2 regions of the Paenibacillus sp. GM1FR genome follow, and region 2 is predicted to be linked to the other one. Evidence: a T-box and tRNA genes for the amino acid it is inferred to sense, from the RefSeq annotation. Region 2 holds a T-box; the other holds one or more tRNA genes.
What was found. A T-box is a leader RNA that pairs with one kind of tRNA and senses whether it is charged. The one in region 2 lies ahead of argS (arginine--tRNA ligase), so its partner is inferred to be a tRNA-Arg.
Positions count from the first base shown of each region.

Region 1 (15,195 bases), on a different contig from region 2:
TAGTAACGACCCTCAAGTACCCTGATCGTCTGGTTGTGGACTTGCCCGGAGCCACCTTTGGTGATATCTCCCAGCCGCTGGATCAAGGACTCAATGGCAAGTTGGATGTGAGCGGTTATCCCAATGTGACGGAAGTGAGATATTCACTGTTCAAACGAGAACCGGCACAAGTTCGCATTGTCGTAGAATTGAATAATGTGAAGAATGTCCAGTACAGCCACAATGTGATTGCCGACAAACTGATTATTGATCTGAATGTTGCGGGTGACAATGTCACACCTGCTCCAGTCACTCCAGTAGGCGACTCAGGACGCAAGGTTGTGGTCATCGATCCAGGACACGGTGGCAGTGATCCAGGGACGATCAGCATCACGAACAAACCCGAAAAAGAATACAACCTCGCATTGGCTCACAAAGTACAAGCCCTGTTGCTCAATGAACCCAATATCGAATTGGTGATGACTCGTGAAGGTGATACCTATCCGACCCGCCCTGAGCGTGTTCAACTCGCCAATCAATTAAATGCGGATGTATTTGTATCTATCCATGGCAATAGCGTGAAGTCCGCCCCCCAAGCCACAGGTACGGAGACATATTATTATCAACGCAGTAACAGCAAGGAATTAGCTACTATCATTCATCAACGTTTGGTGAAAGCCATGGGTCTCAGAGATCGTGGTGTGAAAAATGGCAACTTGGAAGTAATCCGAGACACGACCATGCCTGCAGTGCTTTTGGAAGTGGGATTCTTGAGTAATGTGCTCGATGAAGAACTGATGTCGTCCGAAGTTGTTCAGATGAAAGCCGCTCAAGCGATAGCCGATGGAATCAAGGAGTATTTGGGCCTATAAATCATCAAATAAATCAGATAAAGGAAGTGATTCTTTGAATAAGAAGCTAGGTTGTGCACTTATATTATCATGCTTGATCCTTATCGGAGTTGGATGTGCCCAGAAGCCAGTGAGCCAATCCGGTTCGAATGAACCTGCTGTTCAGGGAGGACAGACGCAGTCACCAAACCCATCCGAAACGGAAGTGGATCTGGGCACAATGAATACACAAGTCGTCAATGTATATTTGGCAGATTCTCAGGTACTTGAGCTGGAGAAAACAGAACAGGAAATTGAATACAAGGATGATTCCGAAAAATATGAAAAAACATTTGCAGCGTTGCAAACGAACACCGATTCGGAGCTTGTTTCCCTCTGGGAGCAGGTGGAATTGCTCTCTGTCCAATATGCTGAGGGTACGGTGACTTTGGATGTTCATATCCCCGCTGAAGCGAACCTCGGTACCAGTGGAGAATTGCTCGCATTGGAAGCTATAACAACAACGATGTTTCAATTTGATGAAGTGAAGAGTCTGGATATACTGGTGGATGGTGAAGCCGTTGATAGTTTGATGGGGCATGCCGAACTGGAGCACCCCATTCATCGCGAACCCTAAATGATCAGACAACAATGGAAAAAGAACGTCCCCAGGGACGTTCCAATCTGACGCATCAATTCGATTCATACACAATTCACACATATAGCTCGTCACCAGCAGACAGTGAATGTATCACTGTTCTCGGTGACGGGCTATTTCTGAGCAATCCTTCTTTTAATCTGTCCGTCTCTGCCCGGTCAGCATGCACAAGGACCGTATGCCTTGCTGGAACCTGATGCAGCATCCGTTCAACATCCTTCCAGCCCTGATGTACTTTATAACGTATTTTCCGCACATCACACACGCCATACTTGTCAGGAACCCGTAGCAACTTATCAGCAAATGTACCATGAGCAACATGCCCAGTGAGCAGAATCAGATTCTCCTCCCTGTCCGATAATTGACTATAGTACCAACGGGCAAGCGAGGACTGCATCATGCCGTCCGGAATGAACCATAGCGAAGCAGCATGATGTTCCAACAGTTGTTCCCGCTCTTGGGTAGTAGTAGGCAGATCCCATCCCCGTCCAGTCAGAAAGCCATCAATTTCGTCTTTCAACGAACTTCCAGTGACACGCTCTCCCTTCTCCCTCAACCAATACGGAACATGCATAAGCTGCTTCATACCGTCCACCAGCCCTTGTTCCACTACGATTGGAATAGCCGGGAATTGTTGTTGTGCCCACAGTATGATCTCCTGTCCACGCCCTACGACAGGCATAGGTAAGAGCACCTTTCCACCTTGAGCAATCGTCTGGCGAATGGCTCGTTCAAGCTGTTCCAGTTTGTCGGCCTGTGTATCCTGGTCCGTACCGTAGGCCGCATCAATGATCGCCAGATCCACCACGACGGAAGATATTGGCGCAGCGTCTGCTACGTTTGCTCTGCCTGCTCTGACTGCTCCATCTGCTCCGTTGGATGTGAAATTTCTCTGCTTCATGGGTATCTCCGTGGATACAAGTGTTCTTGACGACGCTTCTGATGCAACAGATGTCTGATCTGGTGACGTTATGAGTTCTCCAGCCTTTTGCCCACTGTTTATAGCAATTAGTTCCTCCGCGCCCCACTGTTCACTGCTCGGAGTATCGAACAACGTATCTTCACGAATCATGTTTTCCCGTAAGAACGCCTCCGCTGGATAATCCTCCTGTAAAAGCATCGATTCGGACGTGTAGTCCCCGGAATAAAAAATCCGCTTACCTTCCATTTCAACCCCAAACCATACCGATCCAGCCAGATGTCCACTCCGGCCCCACATCACTTTTACTCCAGGAATGGGTTCGAACCAGGTTTGGGATACAACCTCATCCTCCAGATACCGATAACGAATAGCCTGCTCATCTGCTTCATCGTAAGGGAGCTTCTCTCCGACACGTTCTGCAAACCTTCGCCAGTTGGCAAAATACGTACGTAGTTGCGCCCTCGTCTCTCTCGTCGTCCACACTTCACCCTGGTAGCCCATCTTGTACAGCAAAGGGATGGCGACCGAATGATCCTCATGGGCGTGGGACAACAGGACCGCATCCAGTTGCGGGACAATCTCCTGGTCAATCATCGGATACTCGCCCGTGCCTTCTTTTTTCACACCACAATCCAGCAAAAGGTGGAACTGGCTCCCGCTCAGGAGATAGGCGGAACGTCCGTGTTCCCCTGCACCGCCCCATACGTTCAGTTTGATCATGATGCATTCCACTTTCTCTTTGAATTCAGCAGTTCGATTCCCAGCAGCATCAGCACCGTCATACCTACAGTCACCACGGCCATCGCCATTCCCAGTGATACCTGACCTTGTTCAAACTGGGCAAAAATATACGTAGCCGACGTCTGCATCGACGGTGGAAGAATCAATAACGATCCAACCAGTTCTCTTGTTGCAATCGTGAAGGTCATCATCCAGCCGGCCAACATGCCGGGTAGGATCAGCGGGATCAGGATACGCCGCAGAATATACAGCGGCTTCCCGCCAAACACTTGCCCAGCTTGGAACAACGTTCCGTCAATCTGGGTAAAGCTCGATTTTACATACTGCACGGTGTAAGGCAAGAAGAGCACAACGTACGTGAGCACAACCATGCCATAGGTGTTATACAACGTGACTGGCATCCAGGGTGAGTTCCAGAACAGAATCAGACCCACCACCATCACGATACCCGGCACCGTATTAGGCAACAGACTGAACAAGTCAATCACACGCTGCATGAATGAAGATGATCTGCCGATCGCCAGCGCAAATCCAGTTCCGATAATAACAGCGACCGTTGAAGCCGCAAGGGATAGACCGAGACTGTTCCCGATGGCCTTCATGCTCACCGATCCCCAAGATAACAGCTCTTTGTAATGATCCAAGGTCAGATTATCAAATGCAATTCCCGATCCCCGTAACTTCATGGTTGAAGCGGCGATGATGGAGAAATATGGGATACCTATCGACAGGATCAACAGGATTGCAAGATACGCCCCGCACAACCATCCTGCTCCGCCACGAAGAGAATATCGCTTCGAACGTTGCCCTTTGCCACCGACCAGACGATACGTGAACTTTCGACTCATGGCAGACTGCATATACCACATCACCAGACAGACGGAGAGCAGCACCGATGCCAGCGAAGTCGCCTTGCCGAAGTCAATCGGCCAACTGGAGATGTACTTATGGATCTCGGAGGTCATGACATAATAGCCAATCTTGCGCCCAAAGGTCGCTGGTGTTCCGAATTCCGCAATCGTTTTGACAAAGACCAGCATGATCCCCATGCCGTAAGATGACAACAATAAGGGTAAAATAATACGTCTGAAACGGTACCCTGCACGTGCACCGTGCACAGCTCCCGCTTCTTCCAGATTGCCACCGATGCGGATCAATGCATCTCGAAGCAGCAGATACAGGAATGGGAACAAGTGCAAGCTCATGATGAGCACCATGCCCCAGAAGCTGAAGAACAGCTCACTCCAGCCCGCAGATGAGGACACCCATTGCTGCAGATATCCCCCTTTTTGCATAAACAGAATCCAGCCCATCGAGCCGATATACGGCGGGGTCATGAACGGAATCATCAGGATTACATCGACCCAGCGATGCTCGCCCATCCGAGTCTTCGCCATCATCCAGGCCAGCGGTAGCGCCAGCAGCGTGGTTACTGCTACAACGCAGATACCAAGCCAGACGGAGTTCAGCAATACACCTGATAGATGATGACCGGTAATCGTGCGAATCGGAGCCATCCAGTCCCATTGTCCATCCGGATACACACTTTGCCAGAAGATCAACAATAGCGGTACGCCAATGCTTATGGTCAGCAGAAAGAGGGCCAGAATCACGCCCACTCTCCGAAAAATTCGGTTGTTGTCCATTCCAACAGGTTTCACTACGTTCACCTCACATGACTTTCCACAGACAGCAGGTATTCCTTTTGCCTGGTTGTCTCTATCCTTGTTCTTCTTATTTAAAAGTCTCGGAAAAACGCGCCGCTGTCTCTTCGCCATGTTCACTCATCCAGTTCCAATCCACTTTAAGTTGTGGAATATCCTTCACATTGGCACGGTTAGTCGCTTCAATGTCTTCGCGGCCCGGAATCAGATAAGCATCTGCAACAAGCTTCTGTGCTTCATCGGACAACAGGTAGTCAATGAACGCTTTGGCATTCTCTACATTTGGGCTGGATTTCAGAATCGCTGCCGGTCTTGGGCTGATTACCGTTCCTTCCTCAGGATATACGATATCCAGTGGTTCGCCTTTTGCCTTGGAGGAATACGCCATGTAATCCACACCTGCTGCTACGATGCTTTTGGCACCCGTAATGACTGGATCAAGTGCTTCCTGATTGGCGCCTGCCATCGCTACACCATTGGCTTTATAGGCACTCAGCAGATCCCATCCTTTTTCACCATTCGCACTCAGGTATCCTGTGATGAAGTCGAGTGCTGAACCTGATAATGTAGGGTCCGGAATGTTCACTGCATCTTTCCACGCAGGCGTAGCCAGCTCTGCCCAACTTGTTGGTGGTGTAGATACCAGTTTGGTGTTATACACAATGCCCAGTGCGGAAGCACTGCTGCTAAAATAGTTGCCCTCTGCATCCGACCAGTCCTTGTTCAGCTTGTCTGCATCGGCTGCTTCAGGGTATGGCATAGTCAGTCCATCCGCTTTCAGAGCCTGTGCGGAAGGTAAAGAGGCCAGGATTACAACGTCTGCAACCGGATTGGATTTCTCAGCTTCCATACGAGCCAAAATTTTGCCTGTCGTTCCCTGGAACATCTCAACTTCGATCCCTGTTTTGTCTGTAAATCCGCTCACGATGTTATCCGCCAACTTCTGTGGGCCAGCACTGTACAAGACTAACTTGCCACCAGCCGGTTTCGTTGTTTCCGCCGCTGCTGCCGTGCTACCTTCACCCGCCGGTTGTGCCACGTTGCCTGTGGTCGAGTTCCCTGTACTACATCCGAACAAACTGATACTCATTACCGCTGATAATAACAGCATTGCGCTCTTTTTTCGTGTGTTCATACCCAACATATTCGTCCATCTCCCCTGGTTTCTTATAAAATGTGTACTTCTGCTTCCAACTGCGTGCTTGTTCAACAATTTAATATGCCACTGCGATCGCTTCGTTCTGCTTCATACTCGGGTGGTCATAACCGTCCATTCGGCATATCCGCTCAGGGGTTACATAGAGCTGCACCCGCTCCCCTACACGCACTCTTTGATTCATATAGGCTGTCCATACACCCAGCCCTTCCATCTGCACTCGCACTTCGTAACGCTCACCTACATAGCTGACGCTGAGTACCGTCCCCGGATAACACAGATCATCATGACCTGTTTTGTTCCAGGTGACATGCTCCGGACGAACCATGGATTGATTAGGCGTGAGCCAGTTGGACTTTCCGATAAACGAAGCAACATACGGATCACTTGGCGCCGAGTAGATCGTTTCCGGGCTTCCCTTTTGCAATATTCGCCCCTTCTGCATCACCACAATCTCATCTGACATCGACATCGCTTCAATCTGATCATGTGTGACGTACAGCGCAGTCAATCCCATGTCCCGAACCAGTGACATCATCTCAATCCGCATCTCTTCCCGGAGTACAGCATCCAGTGCACTCAGTGGCTCATCGAACAGGATCACACCAGGTCTAACCGCTACGGCTCTGGCAAAAGCAACCCGTTGCTGCTGTCCACCAGACAGCTGATGAGGATATCGATCTTCCATCCCTTGCAGGCGAACCATGCCAAGGGCTTCGTTCACCTTTTGCCGCAGATCAGATTTCTGTTTTCCGGCCTTCAGGCCAAACGCTACATTTTCGTATACGGTCATATGCGGCCATAATGCAAAATCCTGAAACACCATGCCCAGATTACGCTTGTGTGTTGGTATATCAATCCGCTTCGCCGCAGAGTAGATACACTGACCATCTGCACGAATCTCCCCCGCGTCCGGCTGTTCCAGCCCGGCCAACATGCGAAGCAGTGTTGTTTTGCCACAGCCCGATGGGCCGAGCAGGGTCGTGAACTTTCCATGCTCCAGCGTTAGATCTGTCGGCAGCAGTGCGGGTGTTTGATTAAATGATTTTTGAATTCCCGTTATCTCTAATTTCATAAGCATCCCTGCCTGTCTTCTGTTACTTGATCTCTTGCACTGTTCTCAGTCTAACGTCCGCTTTCGCGAGTTGTATGTCTTGTATGTAAAATTGGAATTAACTTTTTAGATGAATTCTGTTGATGTTCATAGATTAAATCTATAGTAGGTGAACTAAATTAATTTTCATGTTGTCGCTCCGATTACAGCACCATCTTCCGATCGCTGTTATCCCCAGATTTCTTATATTCCCTTTATGAAGGGAGAAATCCGGGGATAAAGGCGAACGCTTCGCTTCTTCAGATTGGTTCTGTACTCTCCGTCTTTATGAAAAACATTAGATCATCTTATATATTGGGGCTAGTAGAAGTGAGAGGAGTGGGGGGACATTGAATCTGATCAAATTGCAAATTGTTGAGCTGATCGATAAGCATCATCACATGACAAGCGTGGCCGAGTTACTGGGGATCAAACAACCCACCGTTACATTTCATATGAAGTCATTGGAGGAAGAGATGGGCGTGCGATTATTCGAATCGCGTAGTGGAAAGACCTTTTTAACCGAAGCCGGACAGGCTTTGCTCCACTATTCTGTCAAAATCAATGCTCTGACCCAAGAGGCAAGACGGGTCGTAAAGGAATATGACAGTCTCTATCGGGGCACCCTGCACATTGGAGCAAGCTATGTACCGGCTACATATTTGCTGCCTACCATACTCAACACCTTTTCTCAGGAATTCCCGGGCATTCGTATTGTCTTATCCGTCAAACCATCACCTGTTATTCGCGAGATGCTGATTCGGCATCAGATTGATCTGGGGGTGATCTCTTCCGAGCCATTTGTTGGCCCTGCCCTGCAAGCAGAGACGCTGTGTGAAGACGACCTGGTATTAATCTGTTCCCCGCAACATGGGTTGGCCCAGAAGGATGCATTAACACCTGATCATATCGCGCAGATTCCTTTTGCCTTACATGGCAATGAATCCAGTACACGGCGGCTAACCAATCAATGGCTTGCGCAACATGATATTCGTTTGCGGAGTACCGTGGAGATGGATTCCCTGGAAGCGATCAAACAGCTCGTGTTAATCGGGGGGCATGTCTCATTCATGTCTCGGATGGCGGTACAGTGGGAGGAACAGCACGGGCTCATTCAAGTTCTTCCAATTCCGGGAGAGCAGGCACCGCGCCATATCTATACGGTACATAACAAGGATCGCCACCCTTCCGTTCAGGTAAACCGCTTCAAAGAAGTGCTGCGAGAGGTGAGTCACGGCTTCCCCATTTTCCATGGCTGATTGCCCTGATCCGCTATAAACTATCGTTTGCCATTCATCAAATCTATGCAGGGTTAACGCAATGTGCGCTTCCCTTTAATCGCTTTCATATATTCGGGCGATAAAGTGGGATCTGTACGTTAATCCAGATTAGGAGAGTGATTGGTTTTGAAAAAGTGGAAAAAGGTAACCGCCTCATTGATGCTGAGCATCGTAACATTGGGAAGTGGAATGACATTTCTGGGGGCACCCCAGGCTTCAGCTGCTGCCAATGCCGTTCCTGCATATGAAGTAAAGTTTCTGGCCAAGCCGGAACTTGTATTGAATACAGATGGGACACCACGCAGTGAAGTGATTCAGACACTCGGCCTGAGTTCCACGCCAAGAAACATTAACGTGGAGTACTTCGACACCAATGCTCTCGGATTGGATCAACAAGGATGGAACGTACGTTTTCGCAAAAAGGATGACAAGAATAACTACGAATTGACTTATAAAAAACGCTACCCTGTGATCAATGGCGATATCAACGCAGCGCTGACTCTGGCTAACCAAGAGGGATTTGATCAATCGGATGATAACTACGAGGCTGAAATTGATTGGGGATATGGCAAACAGACGCTGAGCTTCTCCAACACCAAAAAAGTCGATACCAAAGCGACAGGAGTCCAACTTCCTTCGCAGCAAGAAGCCTTGAACATGTTACTGGACAAGCTTCCGGGCAAATTGAAAAACTGGACTTCCTCCAACTGGGGCAAGCAGCAACTGACTCAATCCCGTGCATATGGACCAATCACATTCCAACGTTATGAAGGTACGTGGAATGGTCAAGAGCTTACGCTCGAAGTATGGCCGATCCGTGACGCAGCAGGTACAGGTATTGAGAATATCGTAGAGGTTTCTTTCAAAACCGATGATGCTGTAGCCGTATCCGGACTGCGTACCCAACTGCTGCAATTGCTGGAGAACAACAACTGGCTGATTCCTGCCGATGGCTTGAAAACACAAACCATTCTGGAAAGATACTAATCGCAAGCTTTAATTAAAAAGACAAGTTCCTCTTCCTGCGGACATCATAGGAGAGGAGCTTGTCTTTTTTGTGTAGTGAACTAAATTAGATCAGTTATTTAAGTAATTCTAAGATTAACATCGGTTGCAATTTTACTGGTTATTCGCTCAACAGTTTGGATGATGGGAAACATGTATTATTTTCCAAATCTACAACCTATCAATTCAATTTATAGTGGAGAATTACGCGGTTAAATGATCAGAATTCGCTATTTCATTTTCATATTATCATATGACTTCTTATTTGTATGACAATATGCGATAATTGATAATTATTCTCAAATACATCATATGTAATGTTACTATCGTAAGTTAAGGAGGGATTCTGGTGACTTTGCAAGTCTTTCCACTGATATCTAACGGTGACCATACCCGTGACCTATATGCAAGATTCAAGACATCCGAAGTTCTCGATCAAGCGTCTTTTCTTGCCCCATTCGTATTAGCGGACTCACATCTTCTGCTCATCTGTACTGGTGGTGAAGCCGATATTCGTATTGGGCACAGACTGAATCATGCCACACTCGGCAAGATGTATCTGATCCTGCCAGGAACAGCGATAGAATATACAACGGATGAGGTTCATCCTTTACAGGGCATCGCGATATATTTTGATATGTTGAAGCCTCTCTCCGATATCAATAAAGCTACTTCCGGCTCTACTGTAAGGGAGATTTACCAAAAAGGGTTACTTCGTTCATCTTACGCTGATGAATTACCGCATGAACTTTTTCAGGAATGTACCAGAATTGCCTCCCAGCTCTATGAATGCATCTCTGTACCTCAAGAAAATCGTCCATTTCGTATTCAGACTTTGATGCATGAATTGTTGACCCATGTGTATGCTCCTCCCAAAGAAAGTGCAATAGGAGATTCCGAACACACCTCTGCTTTGGATCAAACGCTTGAACTTATTGAGCTTGGATATGCTGAGCATCTTTCTCGTGAAGTTCTTGCCGGAGTGGCAGGCATGAGTGTATGGCACTATTCGCGGGTATTCAAAAACCGCACTGGCATCAGTCCCATGGAATACGTGAATAACATCCGCATGGACCGGGCCAAAGAGATGCTGCTCGTCCCCGGCCAAACCATCAAACATATCGCCTCACAGGTTGGTTTTCAGGACGAGTTTTACTTTAGTCGCAAATTCAAAAAATATGTTGGCGTGTCTCCCTCTACCTATCAACGGCAGAAACGCAGTAAAATTGCTACTCTCTCCTTCGGAACCACTGGCCATCTGCTGGCATTGCAGATCATCCCCCATGCGGCATTGATCGATAACCGACGGGATCAACACAGGAATCTTTTTTTCTCCAATATCCCTTATCATCTGGGGCGTAGCAAACGAATGAATCCTCATATCTGGCAAACCAACGTTGAGTTGTTGATGCAAGCGAGCCCGGACCTCATACTCTGTAATGAGTACGAAGCCCATACGTTAAAAAGAACACTGCAGCGAATTGCGCCTACCATCGTTATTCCATGGAAAGGATTGAGCTGGCGGGAACACTTCGTACAAGTTGCCTCCATTGTGGGACAGCAACAAGATGCTCAGCAATGGTTGGAGCAGTACGATGACAAGGTAATCCAAGCCAAAGAGCAGCTTACTCATTTAATCGGTAAGGATACGGTCTCCATTATTCATATCATGATGGGTCATCTGTTAATCTACGGGCGACGCAATGGGGGCGCTGTTCTATATAACGACCTGGGCGTGTCCCCTTCACACGATCTGCTTCCGGGGCAAGTCTATCGTGCATTGGATGAACAGGAGTTGCCTCAAATGGTTGGAGATCGCATGTTACTGATTGTGGACCAGGACTCAGAATCCCAGCAACGTTGGCATAAACTACAACATACTCAGCTATGGCAAGATTTGATGCCTGTGCAGAACCAACATGTATATCTGCTTGATGAAATGCCTTGGTTGGATTATTCACCATATGCCCATGATCAGATCATCGATGAAACCCTGAAACTTTTTGGTGGGACTCAGCACATTAATCCATGACCGGATAGCACAGAAGGCTATGTCTCCCTCAACATGAGACCGCTACAATATAAAGTATACTGAGAATCAATATCATTAGAAACACAGGGGGATTATGATGTACAAACAGCATTATGTCAAAATAACGGGGATCATGTTCATACTCGCCATGTTACTTGTTGCGTGTGGGCAGACACCTGCAAGCACTTCGCAGCCATCTGCAGATGGCGTAAAATCAGCTGCGGGGACAGATGGCGACTCATCCACTGAATCAGCTACTAAGACCGTGGAGAGCGCCAGTGGCAGCAAAGAAATCCCGGCACATCCCGAACGGATTGTGTCCATTAATATGGAGGACATTCTCCTCTCCTTGGAGGTACCACTGGTACTTGCTACACCTATTGGTCGGCAAGATTACCTGAATGAGCAACTTGAAGCTCAAGGCGTGGATGTCGAACCCATCAATGAAAGTGTCAATTTTGAAGCTGTAGTCAGCGCCAACCCGGACCTCATTATTGCCAATGCCAGTTTGGATGCCAAAATTCTCGAACAACTCGAGAAGATCGCGCCTACGATCACTTATGATCGCCGTAATTGGCAGGAATCTATCGTACAGGTAGCTACTGCGCTAGATATTGAAGAGCGGGCTGAACAGCTTTTACAAAAAAATAAAGACCAAGTAACTGAAGCTCAGAAGCTCGCAGCCGATATCACCAAGACCAAACCTACAGCTGCATTCCTGCGCCTGGAAGAGAAGGATATGCGTTTGTTCTTCTCTTCCATTCCATCCACGCCATTTCCAGCTTCCAGTTATGTAGGAGCGGGTTATGAGGTTGGATTCACTCCCGATGCTCTCGTTACCAAACTCGAGGCAGAGAATCCGGATCGGATGAATGCCAGTATCTCGGTTGAGCTTTTGCCTGAAATCAAAGCAGACTATCTGTTTATCGTGTCCATTAGCTCAGATGGGTCAGCTGAAGCGTTGCAAAAAACAAAAGATGAACTCAACGAAATCCAGCAACTCCAAGTATGGAAAAGCCTACCCGCTGTCCAAAATGGTCATGTCTATGTCCTCAATGCTAAGAAATGGCTCATTGACGGCCCCATTGCCGAATCGCTCAAACGTAATGAAATGCTCGAAGTTCTTGGACTACCTGCTCCATAATAGTCAATATACCTCTGTTTCATCCACAACAAACAAAAGGAGATTCACCGGATTTTCGGTGGATCTCCTTTTTATTTAATATTTCAAATGGCCTCATTCAGTTCTGTTTCATGAAAAATCATTCTACATGCTTAACAACTAAATGTATTTCATGTACACCTTTCTCATCCTGCAATTAATTAGGGATAGGTAATCATCAAAATCATATATAACTTTCCGGCTTTTAATATATTTTGAAATTTTGGGCTGTTTCAATCCCAAGTGCACTCTGGATAAACGTATTAGCCACTTTCTCTACAGGTACAGGATTAAATCCAATAAAGAAATCCTTATATTTTTCCGCAGACTCTACAAACAGATTAGGACTAACCGAATTCAAACGAATGCCTCTTGGTAACTCAAACGCTGCCGCTTTGGCAAACGAATCAATAGCCCCATTGACCATAGCACTTGATGCACCTTGCTCAATAGGGTGGTCTTGTATAATGCCACTGACCAGCGTGAAACTCCCCTTATCGTTAATATAGTGCTGACCAATCAACACAATATTGACCTGTCCAAGCAGTTTACCCTGCACACTAATCATATTGTTCTCAGGAGTCAGTTCTTCCAGTTTCGAATAATGGGTCTGGCCTGCCGCCACAATGACGTAATCAATATTACCCACCGTTTCATAGAGGGTAGTAATACTCTCTGTCGACGTCATATCCACCTGAACATCCCCGGATTGTCTACCTGCTGTAATAACCTCAACGGAATAATCTTTCAGTTTCGCAACAACGGCTTTACCTAATGTTCCGTTTCCACCAATGACCAGAGCTCTTTTCATTACTGTTTGTCCTCCTTTATAAACAAATACGGTTAATCAGATACGAATTGTTCTATTTATTTAAACAAAGATTCCATCCTTAATCAAATGACAATTGACCCTATTTTAAATAAATTACACTTATTCTTTTTAACACAAAAAAAGCCTTTGCTATAAGCAAAGGCTCTTCTATATGTTACTAGGAAGCGGGTGATGGGAATCGAACCCACGCTATTAGCTTGGAAGGCTAAAGTTCTACCATTGAACTACACCCGCAAATAAAAAAAATCGGGATGACACGATTTGAACATGCGACCCCCTGGTCCCAAACCAGGTGCTCTACCAAGCTGAGCTACATCCCGATACTTATGAGAATAATGGCGCGCCCTGAGAGATTCGAACTCCCGGCCTTTTGATTCGTAGTCAAACGCTCTATCCAGCTGAGCTAAGGGCGCAAATATTGGAGCGGAAGACGGGAATCGAACCCGCGACCCTCGCCTTGGCAAGGCGATGCTCTACCGCTGAGCCACTTCCGCAAAACATATGGTGCGGTCGAGAGGACTCGAACCTCCACGGGGGTTAGCCCACACGGACCTGAACCGTGCGCGTCTGCCAATTCCGCCACGACCGCAAAATATAATGGTGAGTCATGAAGGGCTCGAACCTTCGACACCCTGATTAAAAGTCAGGTGCTCTACCAACTGAGCTAATGACTCGTAATGAAATGGCTGGGGATATAGGATTTGAACCTATGCATGACGGAGTCAAAGTCCGTTGCCTTACCGCTTGGCTAATCCCCATTAAAAAATCATGGGGCGATCGAGGGGAATTGAACCCCCGAATGCCGGATCCACAAACCGGTGCGTTAACCACTTCGCCACGACCGCCATAGAGTAAGCCATTCATCCACTAAGAGAATCTTAGTATTAACAATTTCACTTGTAATATACATTCTATCACAAATTCAGATGTAAATACTAAAAATGGTGCCGGCGAGAGGACTTGAACCCCCAACCTACTGATTACAAGTCAGTTGCTCTACCAGTTGAGCTACACCGGCACGGTGTATATTTAATTAAAAAATGGCGGAACCGACGGGATTCGAACCCGCGATCTCCTGCGTGACAGGCAGGCATGTTAGGCCAACTACACCACGGTTCCAGATCACTTTCTCAAGGAAAGTATAATTGCGGGGGCAGGATTTGAACCTGCGGCCTTCGGGTTATGAGCCCGACGAGCTACCGGGCTGCTCCACCCCGCGTCGTTATAAAGTTTATATGGTGGAGGCTGAGGGGATCGAACCCCCGACCCTCTGCTTGTAAGGCAGATGCTCTCCCAGCTGAGCTAAGCCTCCATATTATGACCCGTAGGGGATTCGAACCCCTGTTACCTCCGTGAAAGGGAGGTGTCTTAACCCCTTGACCAACGGGCCTTGCTAAAAAATATCTGGCGGAGAGAGAGGGATTCGAACCCTCGAGACGCTTGTGACGCCTACACGATTTCCAATCGTGCTCCTTCGGCCAGCTCGGACACCTCTCCATATGGCTCCCCGAACAGGGCTCGAACCTGTGACAACTCGATTAACAGTCGAGTGCTCTACCAACTGAGCTATCAGGGAATGGTGGAGCCAAGCGGGATCGAACCGCTGACCTCCTGCTTGCAAGGCAGGCGCTCTCCCAGCTGAGCTATGGCCCCATACACTGGTGTATTTCTTGTTGTGGTCTTGCTATGGGCCCTGGTGGACTCGAACCACCGGCCTCACCCTTATCAGAGGTGCGCTCTAACCAACTGAGCTAAGGGCCCTTATCCCTTTTCCAAAAAAAATACCCCAAAGGGAAATCGCTTGGCGGCGTCCTACTCTCCCAGGACCCTGCGGTCCAAGT
Region 1 is NZ_MKZL01000014.1:133-15,327, reverse strand. Features, by position in the region: gene PAEAM_RS12825 (N-acetylmuramoyl-L-alanine amidase family protein) at 1-851, shown strand, start outside; gene PAEAM_RS12820 (GerMN domain-containing protein) at 886-1,446, shown strand; gene PAEAM_RS32285 (MBL fold metallo-hydrolase) at 1,523-3,109, opposite strand; gene PAEAM_RS12805 (ABC transporter permease) at 3,106-4,776, opposite strand; gene PAEAM_RS12800 (ABC transporter substrate-binding protein) at 4,865-5,938, opposite strand; gene PAEAM_RS12795 (ABC transporter ATP-binding protein) at 6,009-7,025, opposite strand; gene PAEAM_RS12790 (LysR family transcriptional regulator) at 7,394-8,302, shown strand; gene PAEAM_RS12785 (hypothetical protein) at 8,450-9,310, shown strand; gene PAEAM_RS12780 (helix-turn-helix domain-containing protein) at 9,678-11,360, shown strand; gene PAEAM_RS12775 (ABC transporter substrate-binding protein) at 11,455-12,504, shown strand; gene PAEAM_RS12770 (short chain dehydrogenase) at 12,728-13,333, opposite strand; tRNA gene PAEAM_RS12765 (tRNA-Gly) at 13,518-13,588, opposite strand; tRNA gene PAEAM_RS12760 (tRNA-Pro) at 13,601-13,674, opposite strand; tRNA gene PAEAM_RS12755 (tRNA-Arg) at 13,691-13,767, opposite strand; tRNA gene PAEAM_RS12750 (tRNA-Gly) at 13,774-13,848, opposite strand; tRNA gene PAEAM_RS12745 (tRNA-Leu) at 13,857-13,943, opposite strand; tRNA gene PAEAM_RS12740 (tRNA-Lys) at 13,953-14,028, opposite strand; tRNA gene PAEAM_RS12735 (tRNA-Gln) at 14,038-14,112, opposite strand; tRNA gene PAEAM_RS12730 (tRNA-His) at 14,124-14,199, opposite strand; tRNA gene PAEAM_RS12725 (tRNA-Thr) at 14,297-14,372, opposite strand; tRNA gene PAEAM_RS12720 (tRNA-Asp) at 14,396-14,473, opposite strand; tRNA gene PAEAM_RS12715 (tRNA-Met) at 14,500-14,573, opposite strand; tRNA gene PAEAM_RS12710 (tRNA-Val) at 14,591-14,666, opposite strand; tRNA gene PAEAM_RS12705 (tRNA-Glu) at 14,673-14,744, opposite strand; tRNA gene PAEAM_RS12700 (tRNA-Ser) at 14,760-14,851, opposite strand; tRNA gene PAEAM_RS12695 (tRNA-Asn) at 14,855-14,930, opposite strand; tRNA gene PAEAM_RS12690 (tRNA-Ala) at 14,932-15,007, opposite strand; tRNA gene PAEAM_RS12685 (tRNA-Ile) at 15,042-15,115, opposite strand; rRNA gene rrf (5S ribosomal RNA) at 15,154-15,195, opposite strand, start outside.
Region 1: it encodes a tRNA-Arg, which carries the amino acid that the T-box ahead of argS (arginine--tRNA ligase) is inferred to sense. The anticodon was not compared.

Region 2 (15,195 bases):
TAATGCCAATGAAGTCTTTATTGAATCCGGGCGCTGGCATGGACGTTACATTGCGGAACATATCGTTAGCAAACAACGTGGACAGACTGAAGGGAAATGAAAACAATGGATATGACTTCCCTGCTGTTGCTCGTATTTGCGGCTCTTGGGATTATCAGCAGCAACACACCTGTGACCGTAGCGATGGTATTTCTGTTGTTGCTACGAGTCCTGAACCTGAATCAGGCATTTCCATGGCTTGAAAAATACGGACTTACACTGGGCATTATCATTCTGACCATTGGCGTGATGGCACCTCTTGCCAGTGGCAAGATGAGTCTGCAGACGATCGGTGAGTCTTTCCTGCACTGGAAGTCACTGCTCGCCATTGGCGTAGGTTTACTGGTGGCATATCTCGGAGGACGTGGCGCTACGTTGATGGGTACACAGCCAACTGTCGTTGCCGGGCTGTTAATCGGAACGGTACTTGGGGTTGCCCTGTTCAAGGGTGTACCTGTGGGTCCATTGATTGCGGCGGGAATTTTATCATTGCTGCTGGGCAAATCCTGATTCAAGTTGTGAAGGTTGTGACCTGACATGCTATGCAGATTGGCTGTATTTCCCACCGTTGTGTGATATACTTCTATTCATGCAAATTATGTACACGAGTCTACAGCAGAATAATGCATATTAGAGGTTGTTCAAAAAGTCCGCTTTTGATTACGAAGGATGCCTAAAGGCATCCTCAGCATCGAAGATGGAATTCAGCCGAAATAAGCGGGAGGCTTACGAAGTATGTTTCCTTAGGAAACATTTTGGTTGCTCACGTAGTTTTCCCTACGCTCCGCTACTCCATTTCTAGCTTCATCCCATCTTCTCGGTACTGAAAACCGTCCTATTTGAACACGTACTATTATGGTTATGCTGTTGCATAAACGTATAGATTCACTTTGCAACTATTAATGGCGCAGGAGGATTAAGGAACCATGTCACGTCAGTTTATTACAGAAGCCGTGATGGTGGCCATTTACGGTCAATTGCTAGCGCCGCCCGCGCCTGTTGAATATATTGTTCCTTATACCACCATCCTTGAGCTATATGAATTCCAGACCAGTCCTGATCCCATGATGGATAACCCGGCAGATGATCAGCATGTGAAATCCAAAATCAATGAAATGATTTCTTATTTCGAGGAACCGCTGAATAAGAAAAAAATAGAGCGTGCGTTACTTGTTCCATGGGCCAAAAGCCCCTCCATTTTATTTGGTGACCAAGTATCCATTGCCATTATCAATGCAATAGATACGGCACAGTACGGGGAATATTTCGATCCCATTGAGACCGAACTGCTACTGACATCTCAGCGCCTGAGTATCCCGATTCTTACCGATCAGGTTGAACTGATTGCACGCATAATTGAGTCTGAATCACCTGTACAGGTATTCGATATTGATGATTTTGATTTTGCGATGGATGATGAACCACTGGATCAGGTGTAATTCATGCTCTGAGCACCAGAATCGGATTTTTTAAAAAATGACCTTGGCATCCACTTTATCGTGCATGCCAAGGTCATTTTTTTGCGGTCAACACTTATTTTATTCTGCAATATCCCGCGCTAACAGGATTCGGCTAATCTGATTCAGAGGTGGTAACGACTCCAGCGCAAAAAACTTCAGACCTGCATCACTATTTACACGCGACTCCACAAGGTCATCCTGAATGATCACTGTCCGAAACAGGGCAATGACATAATACTCTTCATCTCCGCTTGAATGCAGATACCGAAGGTCAGGCCCCGAATAGAGACCTTCCAGTGTCATGGTATCAGCAGTCCAACCTGTCTCTTCCCATAACTCCCGATGTGCAGCATCTTCAATAGCCTCACCCGGGCGCATCTCACCTGCTGGCAATCGCCAGTGACCATGTTCAGCATGCTGAATCAGCAGTAATTCACCTTGTTCGTTCTCAGCCCGCACCGCCGCTTTTACAACAATATGAGAGCGTTTTGCGATATACTGGGCCAAATCTCGTGGTGGCAGATTCACTGCTTATCCCCTCCTCCTACTCGGAAGCCGGTGGCGACCTGTAATCCATCTATTGCTTAGACTTCCGTGTAACGATATTCGATATCCTGACCTTCATCAACGATGTCCACATGCAGTTGGTGCCCTTTCAGATACCAATAATCGTGATCTTCCATAAAGAATTGAATCCCCGACACTTCGGTTTGATCCGCAGGATGTCTTGGTTTCTCTACAGCAATACCTAGCGAAAATCCAGGGTGAAGACCTCCGCCAGAGCTATAACGTGCAAAAAATCGAATGCTGTCTCCCTCGTTCAAATTCAGCTCTTCCTTGTACCAGCGAGCAGCTTGATCGGATACATGTATGGTACTCATTTGGTGTCAGCTCCTTCTGTATATATATGTTCCATCATATCTCGACAGGGACTTGAATACAAACCCGAGTGACCACATAAAGACAAAATAAGTTGTGAAAAATGTTTGACAGATTGTAAAAGCCGGTGTTAAGATGCAAACATACGAGGTCTACATTGTATTTATTTCCAAAAAAAGAAAGGGTGATTACGGTGTTTAACAAACATATGATAGGTCAATTCAGCACACAACTAAATACCGGAGCACACCCGAAATCATTATTCCGTTCATAAGTCGGCATGACAGGCGATCTTTCATTAGAACCTCTGTGATGTATACTCACAATCGAACTTATATATGGTGACGGCTCTGTTCTCTGAGCCATGCTGCCGTATGATTATATGAAGACATACCGCCTGCGTGCGGTATGTCTTTTTTTGTGGGTACATTTCGGCATTCATGAACGGAATTTGCATTTCTCGGACATCGAAAGGAAGGGATAACACTTGTTCTCTGTACTTAAAAACCTGGCCTGGTTCTTCCGGCTGGAACGCAAACGATACCTAACCGGTGTCATTTTGCTTATTCTGGTGGGCATTGCCGAACTGCTGCCTCCTCGTCTTCTTGGTAATGCCATCGACGAGATTGTGCGCGGTTCCATTACCGGCACCTCACTTACGCGTTATATTTTGCTTATTCTAGGAACGGTCATCATTATCTATCTGGTTACATACGTTTGGATGCACAAACTGTTTGGTGGTGCCAACCTGGTGGAGCGGCTGCTTCGTTCACGCTTTATGGACCACTTGTTACGGATGACTCCTCCCTTTTTTGAGAAAAACAGAACAGGAGATCTGATGGCTCGGGCCACCAATGATCTTCGTTCCATTGCCACTACAGCAGGCTTCGGCATGCTGACCTTAACAGACTCTACAGCCTTTCTGGCCACCGTATTGTTCGCCATGGGTTTCCTGGTTAGTTGGAAACTGACCTTGGCGGCAATCCTGCCATTACCTTTTATCGCCATTGCCATGATGATCTATGGTAAAGCTGTACATCAACGTTACACCCTGGCACAGGATGCATTCGGAGATATGAACGACCAGGTGCTGGAATCCATCGCCGGGATTCGTGTCGTGCGTGCTTATGTGCAGGAACGTCTGGACGAGAAACGGTTCGCCGACGTGACCGAAGATGTGTATCGTAAAAATCTGGCTGTTGCCAGAATGGATGCCCTATTTGAACCCACCATCCGCCTCTTCGTTGGACTCAGTTATGTGATTGCACTTGCCTACGGCATATATCTTGTATTTCATAATGAAATTACCCTGGGGGATCTCGTATCGTTTAACATGTACCTGGGGATGATGATCTGGCCCATGTTTGCCATCGGCGAATTAATTAACCTGATGCAACGTGGTAGCGCTTCGCTTGATCGGGTCAACGAGACTTTATCAGTAGAACCTGCCGTACAAGATGTGGAGCAACCTGCTCACGTTACGAATCCGGAAGAAATTGCGATGCAGGATGTTACATTCCGTTACCCAAGTTCCACTGTCGACAATCTCAGTCATATCAGCTTTTCGCTACGACGGGGTCAAACATTGGGTGTTGTGGGTCGTACGGGTAGCGGTAAGTCTACTTTGCTCAAACAACTGCTTCATGAATACCCTGCCGGTTCGGGCACATTAAGCATCTCGGGTCATCCGATTCAGGATATCGCCAAAGATGACTTGCACAGCTGGATTGGGTACGTACCACAGGAACAAGTTCTGTTCTCCAAATCAGTTCGTCAAAACATTCAATTTGGTCAACCTGGGGCCAGTGATGAAGTCATCATGGAAGCCATTCGTACCGCCGCTTTTGACGGGGATCTGGGGACTTTGTCCGATGGACTGGATACACTCGTTGGTGAAAAAGGAATCTCTCTGTCCGGTGGACAGAAACAGCGGGTATCGCTGGCGCGTGCCTTTATTGCTAATCCTGATATTCTGATCCTCGATGATGCCTTATCTGCTGTCGATGCACGTACTGAAGCCAAAATCATTGAAAATATACGCAACAAACGCTCGGGCAAAACCACGCTGATCTCGACTCATCGCCTGTCTGCTATTGAACATGCTGACCGAATCATCGTACTGGAGCACGGGAAAATTACGGAAGAAGGCACTCACCAGGAATTGTTAGCCATGAACGGCTGGTACCGTGAACAGTATGAACGGCAACAGGTCGAGTCCAATCTGTCCACGTAGGAGGTCAATTCATTGAAGTCTAATACAGGCAAAAGGCTGCTTGATTACGCCTTGAAAGCCAAAGGAACATTTATCGCTGCATTAATTATGCTTACCATTGGTGTTGCGGCCGAGCTTGCCGGGCCGTTCATCGCCAAATCCATGATCGATAATCACTTGCTCGCGATTGAGCAGCCTTTCTATGAGACAACAGCTTCTGATGAAGCCGCAGTCTACAACGGTAAGAATTACAAACGCGAAGGCTTGTTCGAACCGGATGAAAACAAAGGTTCCGAAGTGCGGGTATTACAAGCCGGCAGAAGTTTTTATTTTGTAAACGAACCGGTAAGCGCACCTGACGGGGACCGCACATATACGGATGGAACCCTCACGGTTACACGCGCAGGTGAGGTAACAGGCCAATATGCGGCAACACCCCTGTCCGCTGGTGAACTGTTTGCTTTTTACAAACCGGAGATGCCCAACATCTATCAATTAATTGTGTATTACATGATCTTCCTCGTGATCTCGGTCATTATGGAGTTTGGTAAAACTTTCTGGCTGCAATCCTCGGCCAACAAGGTCATTCAAAGACTGCGTAACGATGTGTATGCCCATATTCAGCGACTGCCGGTGCACTTTTTTGATAACCTGCCCGCAGGTAAAGTTGTATCTCGGGTCACAAACGATACAGAAGCCGTAAAAGATCTGTTCGTTGCTGTTCTTTCGAACTTTTTCTCAGGAATCATCACGATTACAGGTGTGTATGTTGCACTCTTCCTGCTTGATGTTCGCCTGGGTCTAATCTCATTATTCGTTGTGCCGATGCTCATTACATGGATTGTGCTCTATCGCAAATTCGCTACTCGCTACAACACGATCATTCGATCCCGACTGAGTGAGATCAATGCAATCATTAACGAGTCCATTCAGGGGATGTCCATTATCCGCGTATTCCGCCATCAGAAACAAACCAAACAGGAATTCGAAGATCTGAATGATGACTATATGAAACACCAGAACAAAATGCTGAACCTGAATGCCTTCACCTCACACAACCTGGTTAACGTATTACGGAATATCGCATTTGCGGTGGTCCTGTGGTACTTCGGTTCCAGTGTGCTGGATGGCACAAGTATTATCTCCCTTGGTGTTCTGTATGCCTTCGTAGATGTTCTGGGTCGCTTGTTCCAGCCAATCACCGGTATGGTGAATCAACTCGCCAACCTGGACTCCTCCCTCGTATCCGCTGGACGTGTCTTTGAGCTGATGGATGAAAAAGGAGAAGCCGTAACCGATGGCTCCATGCCAAGATACAAAGGGAATGTTGTCTTCGACGATGTATCCTTTGCCTATAAAAAGGATTATGTGCTCAACAATATCTCGTTTAAAGCATCCCAAGGTCAGACCGTGGCTCTGGTCGGTCATACCGGTTCGGGTAAAAGCTCAATCATCAACCTGCTATTCCGGTTCTATGATCCGCAAAAAGGCAAGATCACGATTGATGGTCAGAACGTCAAAGATCTACCTAAACAGTGGATTCGCGAACATATGGGGATTGTATTGCAGGACCCGTATCTGTTCACAGGCACCATTGCTTCCAACGTCAGTCTCGGCGATGAGAAGATCTCCCGTGAACGAATTGAACAGGCGCTACGTGATGTAGGCGCTGAACGTATACTGGCTCATTTGCCTCAAGGCTTTAACGAACCTGTCATCGAAAAAGGAAGCACATTGTCTGCTGGACAGCGTCAGTTGATCTCCTTTGCTCGGGCACTGGCGTTTGATCCGGCCATCCTCATTTTGGATGAAGCTACAGCCAATATTGATACGGAAACAGAAGCTTTGATTCAGAACGCACTCGAAGTCCTCAAAAAAGGACGTACCACCTTCATCATTGCTCACCGTCTCTCCACCATTCGTTCGGCAGATCAAATTCTGGTTCTGCATCGCGGGCGTATCGTTGAGCAGGGTGCACATGATGAACTGATGGAGCTTAAAGGCCGCTATTATAAGATGTATCAGCTTCAACAAGGTGCGCAAGCAGCAGCGAGTGCAACCAGCGAAAATCCGTCGGGTGAGATCATTCCAACCTCAACCTCCTTTGCCGGAGGCAATGCATAACAGAGTAAAACAGAACGCTCTTTAAGTAACCAATCAAAATGATGTACTCGACGGCAAAACAAAAACCGATCTACACAGCTACCTCAGGGTTTGCGGTGTAGATCGGTTTTTTTGTATTTTCATCTGAAGGCATGTTCGGTTACTGTTTATTTCGTCCAGACAAAAAAACAATCCGCGCGCAACCTCACGGCTGCTGCGGATTGTCTATCCATCCTTTGATCGTATATCCCATGTACATCACAGTCTCCCTTGCGAGAAAAGGAAACTTGCTGCGCCAGGTTCGATAAGCCGTTGTTCGTGTCGGAGATGGTACGGCATCCATACCCAGCCCGGCAGCCAGCTTCATGGCCCGTTTCATATGCAGCGGATCACTCACAATTGTATAGGTTTGATAACCGGCTTGTTCACCAATTGGAATTGAATTGACCAGATTCTCCTCGGTAATTCTGGATTTGGTCTCGATGCGAATGTCCGCAGGATCTACTCCATGTGCGATGGCATACTTCTGACCCACTTCAGCTTCCGTATGTTCTCCATCATCACCTGACCCGCCTGTGAAAAGCAGATTACGAACGGTACCCTGACGGTATAATTCAATCCCGTGTTCAATACGTTCGCGAAATACAGGTGAAGGGTTATCCCCTGCCACGGCTGCTCCCAGAATGATTGCTGCGTCCGATATCCTGGATGAATCCTCATCCGTATATGCAGATATACGGATTGTGGTAACCACAGTCCACAGGATTCCAACCAATACTACAGCCAGAACCGTCTTTAATATCCAGCGTTTCGTTATCTGTTTGCTTGTCATTCATCCTCTTCCAAAGCCCTTGCTTGCATACTCTCGGTATGCATACGCTCCAGCGTTTGCAGAGCTGCTGCGGATTCGGCATCCAGACCAAGCTCTGCGATCCAGGTACCCGTATATTGCTGAAGACGGATCTCCAACTCCTGTGCACGGTCTTTGAAATCCTCCAATTCCTTAATCATGCGTGATCGTCCTTCCGGACTGAATGTCTCGTGAATTCGTTCCTTGAAATAATGATGTACGATACGGTTACGTTGCTGCCATAACTCATTCAACTGGCGAGTCTCTTCCTCAGAGAATGTAAAATGATGGCGTACTTCGTGAATGAGCTGCCCCAGTGAACTGCTCATCTTTCGTTCGTACAGATCTTCCAGATCCTCTTCAGACACGGCTTTGCCCTGAGACATTTTCATTAATAAAATCAGATTGACCAGCTGCTGTTCAAGCGCCTGCCCGTAGTACACTGCCAATCCGTAATAGGCAAACAATTCCCTGGAGTGTTCGCTGTCCAGCATGTCACCATTCTGGATATCTGTATTTTGCATATGCGAGCGCCCCCTTCAACCGTACAATGTTAACCATTCCATGTCCCTCTATCCTAACCAAACCAAGAGCAACATTCAAGTTATCGGGAAGCGCGTCTTCTAACTCCGCAGATCTCTTCTTCCGGACAGCCACACATGGATGATTAGTAACCCTAATGCATAGAGCACAGTCCATAGCGTAACCGAAACAAAAGAATCCATCTTTGATTCATCAAATAACATCATCTCACGAACCAGATAAAAGGCTGGTGGAAGAATGCGGCCAAGCCATTCTAACGATTCAGGCAAACGTTCACTTAAAGAACCTTGGATAAACGATAGTAATAATACAATAATGAGAGCAGGCATACTGCGACTAAGCAAAGGAATGTACGATTTTTGAAAAAATACACTGATGCCCAATCCCAGCAGTGATAATCCCAGATGTCCTAACCAAGTCATCATCCACTCCTCACTTGTGGGTTGTCTCTCGAACATTCCCGCGAACACGGGATACAGCACAGTGATTGCGGTGAGCATGAATTGCATTATCCAGGCACAGATGAGTTGACTTGTTACCACCTTACGCCTGCTTCCTGCATGATGGACGAGTAATTGATACTGCTTTGCAGGTTCGGTATTCATCACCATTACTCCGAGCCAAGCAGCTGCTAAAAATAACAGCATAGCCGTAACACTGTAACTGTCCGCAATAGGGTTGGGTTTGTAGGAATAGATCAGCAGCATGGCGATGATATAAAAGATAACCGGTGCAAAATATTTCTGGGAGCGAATGTGATGCCTTAACAAATATCGGGTCAGATAGATCATTCGGCTTCTCCCCCCGCATCATCCATCGAAGAGTCCACAGATTCTGTGACACCTCTACGACTCGCATGTACAGCTGGATGTTGTCCTTCCAGCAGACTTTCCATATGTAATTGACTTTCTTCCTGTTGTACAGACACAACCGAACCTCCGGATGCCAAAATTCTCCTGAGGACATCATCTGTTGATTGTTGAACCACTTTCCAATCCCACAACCAGGAATTGGATTTCTCCGAGTTTGTATTACGAACTAAAGACAGCACTCCCGGTTGTTGTACAATAGATAGATCGTTAGCCAGATCCTCTCCAGCTTCCGTCAGACTTTGAATACGTACAACGGGTTCGCCAGCTTGAAGTATATCTTCACGACTCCAGTAGCGGAGCACGCTGCCTTTCTTCAACACAATCACCTGGTCTGCCAAACGTTCAATAAGCAACGGTTCATGACAAGCTGTAACGATGGATGTCCCTTCATCCTTCCATTGTCCCAATAAGGATACCACTGCCTCTTGAGCTGGAATATCCAAGCCTGATAAAGGTTCATACAGCAACAAAAGACCACCCGGTCCAGGTAACAGGGCCTGAATCAAATTTACTTTTTGCAATGTGCCCTTGGATAATAAGGGTAACTTCTGATCGATCGCGGTATCCAGATATAAAAGTTCACTAAGTTCTCTAATCCGCCCACGCAGTATTTCGGGGCGAATGCCCCGAATCCGTCCCATGTCCCACAAGTACTCTCCAGAAGTAAAGGGTAAACGTGGCAGGCCATCTACTGCATACCCATCAGAACCCTTCATTGTGCGCTGGATCGATCCTGTATCGGGTAACAAAATACCTGCCAACATACGTAGCAACGTACTTTTGCCAGAACCGTTTCTGCCAATAAGTACAGCACATTCTCCCTGCTTCACTTCCAGATTAATTTCATCAAGTACTTGAGCATTACCTAATCGCTTGCTCACTCGTTGAAGCAACATACCTCTACCTAATGAGTCTGGTACATCTTGATTGGCTTTCTTGAAAAGTCCACGTTTACTCCATATCACCTGGGATCACATCCGCTCTGGAGCTTGCACACCTAGCAAATGTAAACTGTACGCGAGGCGTTCGGCAGTCCGTTTGGCCAATGCCACTCGGAAGGATCTTACATCAGATGACGCATCCGCAATCCGTTCTGCGTGATAGAAACGGTTGAATGCTTGAGCGACATCTATAGTATATTTGGCAATGACCGAAGGCTCATTCCGATGAATCGCTTTTTCCAAATACTCGGGATAATCACCAAGCAGTTTCAGCAATGCCCATGAGGTATCTCCGACACTGGATGGAGTGGCCCCTGTGTCATTCTCACCATCCGCAAGGCTGGGGTTAGTCAGAGTGTTTTCATTTTCCACGCGGATCGCCTCTTCTGCCTTGGCAAGCACACTTTGAATCCGGGCATGGGTATACTGCACATAAGGTCCGGTCTCTCCTTCAAAACTCACCGCATCCTCCAAGGAGAAGTCCACATCGTTTAACCGACTATTACGCAGATCACCGAAGACAATGGCACCTACACCGACCGCCTCAGCCACCTTCTGAGGGTTCTCCAGATTCGGGTTTTTCTCCTGAATAATCTGCAAAGCACGAGCGACTGCCTCGTCCAACACTTCCTGCAAAAAGACGACTTTACCGCGACGTGTAGACATTTTCCGTCCCTCAAAACGCATTAATCCAAACGGGATATGTTCACACTTCGCAGACCATTCATGCCCCATCCGGGATAGGACCTCAAATACCTGCCGGAAATGTAACTTCTGCTCGCCTCCGACCACGTATAACAACCGATCTGCCTTCATCACCTCATGACGATAGACTGCCGTAGCTAAATCCCGAGTAGGATAGATTGTTGTTCCATCTTTTTTGATAATCAGGCACGGGGGCATGTTCTCATCTTCCAGACGTACCACGAGTGCACCATCACTCTCTTCAAGTAAACCTTTTGCCTTCAGTTCTTCAACCACTGCGCCCATCTTGTCATTGTAAAAGCTTTCTCCCAGCGTATGGTCGAACTGTACATTCAGACGTTCATACATCCGGTTGAATTCCTTCATGCTCACTTCCACAAAGAACGCCCATAACCGCTGTGCTTCATCATCCCCTTGCTCCAGCTTGCGGAACCACTCGCGTGCCTCAATCTCCAGAGAAGGATCGTTCTCCGCCTCATCGTGGAAGCGCACATACAGTTCCAGGGACGTACGGATCGGGTCTGCCTGCAACGCTTCATCATTGCCCCACCGTTTGTACGCTGCGATCTGCTTGCCAAACTGGGTTCCCCAGTCTCCCAGATGATTCACACTTACAGAGGTATAACCCGCTTCGTTATACAACCGATACAGTGCTGCACCGATTACAGTAGAACGCAAATGTCCGATTCCGAAGGGTTTTGCGATGTTAGGGGAAGACATATCAATCACAACACGTGAACCTTGACCAAGCTGAAGCTTACCAAATGCCGCATTCCCCAGTTCTTTCAGCAGATTCGGCGCGAGCTTCTCCCGATTAAAACGGATATTTACATACGGCCCGGCGGGAGTCGCTTCAATTCCAGATGCCTGCAATCCCGTTGCGAGCTCGGTCGCAATGACTGCCGGTGCTTTCTTTAATGACTTCGCTAATGCAAAACAAGGGAATGCTGCATCACCCATCTCCGCCTGTGGTGGGACTTCCAGTAATCTTAGAACCTCTTCTTCATTCAATCCCGTTAAAGGGGCAATATCGGCCGCAGCCTGCTTCATCAACATGCCAAACACTCCTTATCCATTCATTATTGGCTGGAAATAAACACAAAAAAGCTCTCGTCTCTAAATAAGAGACGAGAGCTGACTTAACAGTTCCCGCGGTACCACTCTAGGTGAACAGCTTACTCTTAATATGCATCAACATGCATACCAATAGAACCTGTTCCGCTCGATGCGTATAACGGTCGCAAGCCGGGTTACCCTCAGACAGATATGGCCTATCCCCAATCGGGATACGTACATCTTTTCGGATAACCATCTCACGGGTGCGGTTCACTCAGGTCATGTCATACCGGCTTCCACCTCTCCCGGCTCGCTGTCATGTATGGATCTGGCTACTCTCCCGATCATTGATATTCTTCAATTCAATTCATTGCCATCATTATACATACCACGATCAGACTTGGCAACCTGCATTAAAAATCCCCTACTGAAAGGCAACACATAGGCACATCGTCTCAGATGCTTGTGTTCACTGCCTTCCCTTAGGGGACAACGGTCATTATCGGTTTGGTTATATATTCCAGTGAAATAATATTTACGCTACTGCTGCCATCAACCGGCAAGCTTCTGCACATCTGCGGCAAGCCTCTGCACATGCTTGGCAGTGATCATGGTGGTGTTTGCCACACTCAGCGGCGCAAGCTTCACAAGCTTTCACACACAATTCGCATATTTCAGCAATGAAATCACTTCCACGTGTCATCGCTTGTGCAGCAAAACTGCAGATCTCCGCACATTCCCGATTCAAACGAATGCAATCACGCAACATCGCCAGATCATATTCTTTCAGACTCGATATGTAACATACGTTGCATGCATTCATGCACTCCAGGCAAGCATCGATACATTGTTGATATTGTTGTTGTGTCATTTAAAGTTACCCCCCAGGCAAAGTTTGCTATGCATCTTAATACCCAGTTCGGAGGAATATTGAATCATCTAACCTACTTTATCGCTTCCAATTCCAGTAATTGGTCACGAATGACAGTTTGGTCAAAATGTTCACCTATAAACACAGCAACATTAGGGACCTCTCCCTGAGGTGTGATCTTCATGTAATCCGATTCACGGTAGGCATACTGGAACCAGAAACGGCTCGCCGTGTCACTAAACGATAAAATACCTTTTGCTCGATACACGTCCCGTGGCAAAGCAGATACAAATTGTTCAAATGCTTCGCTGTTCACCGGATGACTGAAATAATGCGTATACACCATGACATGTTCGTGTGATGCATGAGGAGCGGAATGCTCGTGACTGTGGGCATGGACATGCCTATGGGATGCGTCAGTATTCGTATCATCGCCTTGGAGTGTATGATCTGTATGTTCATGACCATGATTGTAGCCATGTGTACCACAGGCTTCCGTATGCACATGATGCTCTTGGTGAGCTGGCTTGTCTGCTTCAGAAGCTGAATCACGTACATGCACGTCTGCCCCGCTGCGAAGCAACAGATCCATCTCTACCTCACATTTCACCGTAGGAATTACAGGGGCGAAGCCATTCCATTTTGCCAAAAGCTGCTCCAGATCCTGCAGTTCCTGTGCACTCACCCGATCCGTTTTGTTCAAGAGAAGCACAGACGCACAACGAATCTGCTCCTGCATTAGCTTGAAGGTCTGCCCCTTCTGCTCCTGATACAGACCAGACAGATGTGCTGCATCCACAACAGTAATGAGACTTTTCAGTTCCAGTCGCATGTAGAGTGAGGTCTCCGTTACCGCATCCAGAATCTCCATTGGATTCGCCGCACCGGTGGCTTCAATGATGATCACATCCGGTGATTCCTCTTGAACGAGATCAGCAAGTTGCAATCCCAAGTCACCACGTACGGTACAACAGATGCATCCACCTAACATCTCAGTCATTGGAACGGTGGAATCCACAATCTGACCATCCAGATTAACTTCGCCTAACTCATTCATAACCACTGCGGGGCGCAAACCCTGCTGTTGCCAATGTTCAATCAACTGAACAAGCAGTGTTGTTTTGCCACTCCCCAAAAAACCTGACAGTATATATACAGGTATGGATTGTTCTTTTAAAATCGTTTCATTCATGCGTATACACCTCTCTGATTGTCCTTCTTGTAACCTAGTCTATCTATATCTAGCGAGTGTACACCATCCCGCATTCGTTGTGCAATAACGTTCAACTCTTCCCCAGTACATTGCCTGATTCTAACGGATGGTCTATGCTATGAGGACATGTTGATTGAAGGAGGAAGTTTCATGACTAATTCAGTGGAACAACATCGCCAGGAAGCTCCAACCACGGTATCGTGCATGATTGTTACAGTGTCTGACACGCGAACTAAAGACACTGACACCAGTGGCCAGCTCATGCACCAGCTTTTGAATGAAGCGGGTTATCAGATTGTTGAATACATCATCACACCAGATGAGACGGAGAACATTCGAAGCATCCTGCAAGATGCAGCTGTTCGTGATGATATTGAAGCCGTGTTACTTAGCGGCGGAACAGGGATTTCACCCCGAGATACAACTTATGAAGCAGTATCCTCACTACTCGACAAGGAACTCCCGGGCTTTGGTGAGATCTTCCGTTTTCTCAGTTACACCGAAGATATCGGTTCCGCTGCCATCCTGAGCAGAGCCGTCGCTGGAACGATTGGACGCACAGCCGTATTCTCCATGCCGGGTTCCAAAGGAGCCGTCAAATTGGCCATGGAAAAACTCATTCTGCCCGAGCTGCGGCATGTCATGCGTGAAATATATAAACCCGTCTGAAAGATCAGACGGGTTTTTCGGGTTTATTTTCAGCTGTATGGTAAGGATTGAAAGTTTTCTGTGCTCCCATCTTCTCCTACCTTAATTGCCCCAGCACATGTTGGAACACCTGCAACACATCCTGTTCATACTTGTCCTTTTCCCCACCGGAAGCTGTATAAACGAGTGAGACGTACCCTTTGCTACGAATCGTTGTTCGGCCAAGCGCATTCTCCAAGACAGCCTCATCACGATTCTCACTATACATTTGTTTCATACTGGCAGCCCGGGTTGCAGCATCACTGAAAATATGGACTTTCACGATGTGTCTGCCACTTCCATTCAACAAATACATATAAGAGACCCCACCATGGCCGTCATCGGCAGACATGTTATTCATCAGTTGAATGCCTTTTGCTTCAAAACTCTTACTGATCTCACTCACCAATTCACCGTTTAATCCGTGTCCTTGACTCTGTGCCCGCACATTTCCTTCATCCGTCGCTTCGCGCGTGTAGACCTTCCGCTCCTGCTCAATGGATGATGCCGAACAAGCCGCCAGGGACCAGACACTCGTGATCAACACACCACTTACAAGTACCGACTTCATTGTTCTTCCAACCAGACTTCGCCCTTTTCTAGCAAACCACATGCCAATCCTTCCTTTCCAGCCACGTGTGCTGTGACCCAATCAGGTAGAATTAGCATGTCTAAGGACTTAGAATCTTATGCGGATGGCAGATCTGATATTGTATTGACCACCGTACGACCTACTGCACCACCTTGGAGTATCGTCTCCAGCG
Region 2 is NZ_MKZL01000054.1:369,536-384,730, reverse strand. Features, by position in the region: gene PAEAM_RS25975 (YpdA family putative bacillithiol disulfide reductase) at 1-100, shown strand, start outside; gene PAEAM_RS25970 (DUF441 domain-containing protein) at 106-549, shown strand; gene PAEAM_RS25965 (hypothetical protein) at 966-1,478, shown strand; gene PAEAM_RS25960 (NUDIX domain-containing protein) at 1,578-2,027, opposite strand; gene PAEAM_RS25955 (HesB/YadR/YfhF family protein) at 2,084-2,380, opposite strand; gene PAEAM_RS25950 (ABC transporter ATP-binding protein) at 2,866-4,611, shown strand; gene PAEAM_RS25945 (ABC transporter ATP-binding protein) at 4,624-6,714, shown strand; gene PAEAM_RS25940 (YdcF family protein) at 6,899-7,525, opposite strand; gene PAEAM_RS25935 (hypothetical protein) at 7,522-8,067, opposite strand; gene PAEAM_RS25930 (hypothetical protein) at 8,167-8,877, opposite strand; gene PAEAM_RS25925 (ATP-binding cassette domain-containing protein) at 8,874-9,923, opposite strand; gene argS (arginine--tRNA ligase) at 9,930-11,660, opposite strand; T-box leader at 11,725-12,017, opposite strand; gene PAEAM_RS25915 (four-helix bundle copper-binding protein) at 12,196-12,531, opposite strand; gene PAEAM_RS25910 (CobW family GTP-binding protein) at 12,605-13,723, opposite strand; gene PAEAM_RS25905 (MogA/MoaB family molybdenum cofactor biosynthesis protein) at 13,895-14,413, shown strand; gene PAEAM_RS25900 (hypothetical protein) at 14,490-15,044, opposite strand; gene PAEAM_RS25895 (oxidoreductase) at 15,119-15,195, opposite strand, start outside.